DNA from 2 places in the Bacillus sp. BC05(2025) genome. Region 1 is predicted to be linked to the other one. Evidence: riboswitches for the same ligand, from Rfam matches in the RefSeq annotation. Region 1 holds a riboswitch; the other holds the start of a gene.

The links. Region 1 has a riboswitch for thiamine pyrophosphate ahead of tenA (thiaminase II). Riboswitches for the same ligand answer to the same signal wherever they lie in the genome.
Region 2: another riboswitch for thiamine pyrophosphate. It lies ahead of thiM (hydroxyethylthiazole kinase); the one in region 1 lies ahead of tenA (thiaminase II).

What each region holds. Positions count from the first base shown of each region.
Region 1 is NZ_JBWYRA010000002.1:905,940-909,375, forward strand. It holds gene ACZ76X_RS10565 (ABC transporter permease) at 1-696, opposite strand, end outside; gene ACZ76X_RS10570 (ABC transporter ATP-binding protein) at 696-1,445, opposite strand; gene tenA (thiaminase II) at 1,414-2,109, opposite strand; TPP riboswitch at 2,192-2,295, opposite strand; TPP riboswitch at 2,356-2,468, opposite strand; gene ACZ76X_RS10580 (SH3 domain-containing protein) at 2,738-3,436, shown strand, end outside.
Region 2 is NZ_JBWYRA010000009.1:100,686-104,121, forward strand. It holds gene thiE (thiamine phosphate synthase) at 47-706, opposite strand; gene thiM (hydroxyethylthiazole kinase) at 723-1,529, opposite strand; TPP riboswitch at 1,602-1,711, opposite strand; gene topB (DNA topoisomerase III) at 1,980-3,436, shown strand, end outside.

The DNA of each region.
Region 1 (3,436 bases):
GAAGAAAATAGCTAATAATGATAACAATACAATGGGTGCAAATACACCTGCTCCGTCTAACTGCGTCATCATTCTTTTACTGAAATATCCTAGCCCAGCTTGTGCACCGAGCCATTCGCCAATTGCTGCCCCAATTACACTAAGCGGAACTGCGATTTTTAAAGCTGAGAAAAAATAAGGAAGAGCAGACGGCAATTTTAATTTAAGAAAAACATCTTTTTTCGTTGCCCCGTATGTAACTAAAAGCTCTTCCCATTCTTTTTTCGTACTGCGTAGTCCATCATACGTATTGACCGCAATCGGGAAAAACGTAATTAAAACCGTAACAACGACTTTACTCCAAATCGTATATCCAAACCATAAAACGAAGAGCGGAGCAAGCGCTGTAATAGGAATCGTTTGTGAAGCCACTAATAATGGATAAAATGCTCTCTCCATCCAATTACTCGCGTTCATTAACATCGCTAGCCCTACCCCAAGTACGATAGAAATTGCCACACCTATTAAAACGACATATAATGTTGCCGGCAAATGAACCGTAAATAATATATCTTTTAGTTTCCATATCTTCATTACAATCGCAGACGGTGACGGTAAAATGTACATTTCATCTAAAATTCTTGCGCCTACTTCCCAAATGACAAGTAAAATACTAGAAAGTGTAAGGGCAGGTAATAGTTCCTTCAACCGTTTCATCATACGAGTACCTGCCTTTGTAACATACTAAGAAGCTCATCTTTAAGCGCTAACACTTCAGGCTTATATAAATCTTTTCTTGTTCGATTACAATCAAGCGGTACAATCCTCTCGGTTAAAGTAGTTATCGGTCGCTGCTCAACTACTAAAATTCGATTAGAAAGAAACAATGCTTCTTCCACATCATGAGTGATAAACAAAATTGTTTTTTCCCACTCTTTCCATTGTTCAAACAACCATTCTTGCAAAGATGCCTTCGTTAAAGCATCCAACGAGCTAAACGGTTCATCTAACAGCAATATCTCCCCGCCTGTTAATAAAGTTCGAATAAAGGATACACGTTGTCTCATACCACCAGATAAATCTTTCGGATATTTTGTCTCGTACCCTTGTAAGCCAAATTTATGTAGCAGTTCCTTCGCTTTTATTTGTGCTTCTTTCTTCTGTACACCTTGGCACTCTAACGGCAGGGCAGCATTCTCAATAATCGTTCTCCACGGCAGGAGCATATCTTTTTGGGGCATATACCCTACAGGATGGCTCTTTGTTTCTGTCAGCTCTATCTGTCCCGTACTTGCTTCTTCTAAACCTGTAATAAGGCGAAATAAAGTACTTTTCCCGCATCCACTCGGTCCGATAATACTTACAAACTCTTTATCTTGTATAGAAGCATTTAATTCCTTGATGATTGGTTTCTCATCATAATGAAAAGAAACATTATGAAACTGTAGTATGTTCTTGCTCCTCAAATCCCCACATCTCCTTACGGTAGGACATATCCCAGAATAAATATTCAAATCGACTGGAATATAGGAAAATCTCCTCTAATCGATCTAGCTCTTTTTCAGACTTTCCAACTGCCATTTCATTTAATAAATCGATTAACCAAACACAAAGGTTGCCATATTCTTCAGAACTATAGCCTTGAATCCACTCACCAAAAAACTCATGATCTCTTGCTCCAGGAATATCATTTAAACGCTTTCCAATTTCCCAGTAGCTCCACATACATGGCAGAAGTGCTGCTATTAATTCCGCAAGTGTGCCATTTTGAGATACAGACATCATGTAATTTGTATAAGCTAAATTTTTAGCAGATGGTTTTGCAGACTCTATCTCCTCTATAGAAATCCCAAGTCTTTTTGCATATTGTTTATGAATTGTCATTTCTCCATTTAATATCCCATCAATTTGTTCAGCAAATTTCCCCATTACTTGTGGATTCGTTGCCTTTACAACACCGATGGCATATAGCTTTGCATAATCTAACAAATATAAATAATCTTGAATAATGTAATACTGAAACTTATCTTTTTCTAACGTGCCATCCCCCATACCTACAACAAATGGATGATTATGACTCATCTCCCAAACTGGTTGTACAGTTTCTAATAATCTATCGCAAAATTTCATTTCCCTATCCCCTTCCGGTATATGTATATAAATAAAAAACCACTTCTAAATAAGAAGTGGTTACAACAAATAAAATTATAATTTATTCGTTGTTCCACTTCCCTTCGCTAGTATTACCTAGATCAGGTGTGATAAGGGTTAAGGATTATTCCTCTCTCAGCACAACAAGCACCCCTAGTGGTTTAAATATGAAATTTTTAAACAAAAAAGCCCCGTTTCTATACGCAAAGAAACGGGGACTTATTATTAGTGTCCGAAGTGCTTCCCTACGCTAGCATAATCTAGATCAGGTAATAAAAAGGATCAAAGACTTAAGGTCTTACTCTCAGCTGGCAACACCAGCTCTCCTAGCAAACTATAAAATTATCACTGTCAGTATAACACCGTAATAAGACATCATCAACTGTTTTAATTTTCTCAATTGTCAACAAAATAACGAAGCCATATAATACTTATATTCTATCTTAGAAATTATTATCCTAATGAATTGGATAAAAAGGAATCATTATCCTCAAAAAATTTATTTTTATATTGATTTCATATTACATTTATGTGAATAAACCCACTATATTATATCTTTATACTATAATAAAATTACAACTATACAACTAGAGGAGGTCTCTATTATATGAATATGAAAGCTACTGCTTTAACAGCAACTACTGTCGCAATTGCTTCTTTACTTCCTTCTATGGGAGAAACAAATGTACAAACAGCCAACGCTGAACAATTATCTAATGGGAAAACTGGATATGTAAAAGTTGATCAAGTAGCCTTACATACAAAAGATAACGCAAATAGCTCATCAATTGATACAATTCGCTTTAATACGAAAGTGAACATACTTGGAACAACTAATGGTTGGTATAAAGTATCTGTTAATAATAAAGTAGGTTACGTACAAAAAGATTCTATTCTACTAAAAAACAAACTTCAATCTAATAATCAATATATCGTTAATGCCAATGCATTAAACGTTCGTTCTGAACCTAATTTAGAATCTTCAATTTTAGATGTATTACCAAATGGGAAATTCGTTACCATTGAAGAAGAACAAGGCGAGTGGTATAAAATTTTACATAATGGCAAAACAGGTTATGTACAAAAAGCATTCGTTTCTAATGGTTCACAGGCTTTAGTGAAAGGCATCACAGTTCAAAATAATACGAAATACACAGTTGCAACACCTAAACTTAATGTACGTAGCAACGCTAGTACAAGTAGTGCACTACTTGGTTCATTACAAAATGGTACACAATTACAAGTAGTGGAAACTGTAGGAACTTGGTATAAAATTCGTTTTGGCACAGGATACGGATATGTCGCA
Region 2 (3,436 bases), on a different contig from region 1:
AAAAAATAAAAAGCTATGCAGCATTTTAATACTACATAGCCTTCTTCTACAAACTCTTACTTACTTCCTCTACTAGCTTCTTCGTACTTTCATACGCAGATTCCGCTAAACTAATCGCAGAAATAATGGAAACACCGTCTGCACCCGCTTCTATAACTGAAGCTGTATTGTCAATTGTAATGCCGCCAATCCCGACGATCGGTATTGTAATTCCTTGTTCTCTAAAATGAGCTAAACCTTTCGTTCCTTGCACAGCTTTCGTATCTTTTTTCGTATTCGTTGGGAAAATAGGGCCGACACCTAAATAATCAGCTCCGTTTTCAATCGCCCAGCGTGCTTCTTCAATTGTATGTGTAGATACACCAACAATTTTATCCCCCATTTTTTCACGAACAGAAGTAATCCCTTCATCATCTTGTCCAACATGTACGCCATCTGCATCTAACTCAAGAGCTAGCTCCACATCATCATTTACGATAAACGGTACACCGTACTCCTTACAAATTGCTTGTAGTTCTTTTGCGAAACAAATGTGTTTCTCTCCCGTTAAAGCGCCTGCGCCCTTTTCACGAAATTGAAAAATTGTTATACCGCCTTCAAGTGCATCTCTCAATACTTGCAGTGGATCCTTCGTACAATTGTTACTTCCCATAATAAAATATACTGATAACAACCTAGACATTTCTGCCTTTGAAATACGCGACATTTATTTTCCCTCCTTATTATATAACCTCAATCTTCCCATACTTCTCTATATCACCTGAAGTAGTATTCGCTAACTGATTTAAAAATTCAATTTGGAAACTACCAGGTCCTTTTTCCACCGTCTTGGCAGCTGCCAGTTCCGCAGCTACACCATAAAATGTTAATGCTGCTACTGCCGCCTTTACATAATCCTTTTCTACCGCTACAAATGCTCCTATTACAGAAGTTAGTAAACAACCAGTTCCCGTAACTTTCGTTAAAATAGGGTGACCATTTTGAATAAGGATTGTTCGCTCTCCATCTGTAACAACATCTTCTTTTCCAGTAATTACCGCAACTGTATTTAGTTCATCTGCTGCCTGTTTTGCAATACTTACGACATTGCCATTCCCAGCACCAGCGTCTACTCCTTTAATTTCCCATCTCTCATTAATAACGTTCGCTATTTCAGCTGCATTTCCGCGAATAATTGCTAACTCGATTTCAGCCGGAATATGTCTCGCAACTTCTGTTCGATACGATGTTGCTCCTGCACCAACTGGATCAAACAGTACTGGTACATTGTTCACATTTGCTGATTTACCAGCAAGTAACATCGCTTCTACCTCGTCAGGACGAAGTGTACCCATGTTCAAAACAAGCGCCCCAGCAATGCTAGCCATTTCTGCTACTTCTTCTTTTGCATATGCCATTACAGGCGATGCTCCTAACGCTAACAAACCGTTAGCTGTAAAATTTGTGACAACAACATTTGTAATATTATGAACGAGCGGATTAGACTCTCTCACCAAATCCACTACTTTACTAATTTCTTTCATATTCATCCTTCTCATCTCCTAACTATAGTGATGGGAGATACACAAAAAGACACTTTGCGCGTACGCAAAGTGCCTGAACATGTGTTTTTACACTCTCCCTACGCTGGCATTATCCAACAGGTTCAAATGGTCAATGACGGATTAGTCATACTCTCAGTTTGCATCCACAAACTCCCATGTGTTTAGTATTCTTCTACTTCAAAGTCTACTCTTATTCTAGTAAAATAACAAGTTCTTTACTTTTCTATTCAATATAGAAGCAACAAATAAAACAATACGCATAATAACTATCTATTTCTCACAGTCTCATCATGGTGCATATTATGTTCTGTCACCATCATTCACTTTCAAACAGATGTTATCCCATTAAAAAACGTTCAAATCTGGAGCGAAACTGAATCTCAAGAAGATGTATGCTATAGTTAACGTATGGAAATTTGAAAGGATGTTTTAAATATGTCAAAAAGCGTTGTAATCGCTGAAAAGCCTTCCGTTGCACGTGATATTGCTCGCGTACTGAAGTGCGATAAAAAAGGAAATGGTTACCTTGAAGGTAGTAAATATATTGTAACTTGGGCTTTAGGTCATCTTGTTACATTAGCAGATCCAGAAAGCTATGATGTGAAATATAAAAAGTGGAATTTAGAAGATTTACCTATGCTACCTGAGCGTTTGAAATTAACGGTTATTAAACAAACTGGGAAACAATTTAATGCTGTAAAAAGTCAGCTACTTAGAAAAGATGTAAATGAAATTATTGTAGCAACAGACGCTGGGCGTGAAGGAGAATTAGTCGCTCGTTGGATTATTGATAAGGTTCGAATTAACAAACCAATTAAACGTCTATGGATTTCATCCGTTACTGATAAAGCAATTAAAGATGGTTTTGCAAATTTAAAACCAGGTAAAGCATATGACAATTTATACGCTTCAGCAGTTGCACGTTCAGAAGCTGACTGGTATATCGGTCTTAACGCGACTCGCGCTTTAACGACTCGCTTTAATGCCCAGCTGAATTGCGGCCGTGTGCAAACACCTACTGTCGCTATGATCGCTAATCGTGAAGATGAAATAAAGAACTTCAAAGCTCAAACTTACTACGGTATCGAAGCGCAAACAACTGATAAGTTAAAATTAACTTGGCAAGATGCAAACGGCAATAGCCGTAGTTTTAATAAAGAAAAAATTGATGATATTGTAAAAGTTTTAGATAAGCATAATGCTACTGTTGTGGAAATTGATAAAAAACAGAAGAAGTCATTCTCTCCTGGTCTTTACGATTTAACTGAATTACAACGTGATGCAAATAAAAAGTTCGGTTACTCTGCGAAAGAAACATTAAACATTATGCAGAAATTGTATGAGCAACATAAAGTGCTAACATACCCTCGTACAGATTCACGCTATATTTCATCTGATATTGTTGGAACACTTCCAGAACGTCTAAAGGCGTGCGGAGTTGGAGAGTACCGTCCTTTAGCACATAAAGTATTACAAAAGCCTATCAAGGCTAATAAATCATTTGTTGATGATAGTAAAGTAAGCGATCATCACGCAATTATTCCGACAGAAGGATACGTTAATTTCTCTGCCTTCACAGATAAAGAACGTAAAATTTATGATTTAGTTGTCAAACGTTTCTTAGCCGTTTTATTCCCAGCATTCGAATACGAACAACTAACGTTACGCACAAAAGTTGGCAATGAAACGTTCATTGCACGCGGAAAAACAATTTTACATGCCGGCTGGAAGGAAGTATACGAAAATCGCTTTGAAGATGATGATGTAACAGATGACGTAAAAGAGCAACTTCTACCTCGCATTGAAAAAGGCGACACATTAACTGTAAAGTTAATTATGCAAACATCAGGCCAAACGAAAGCACCTGCACGTTTTAACGAGGCAACTTTACT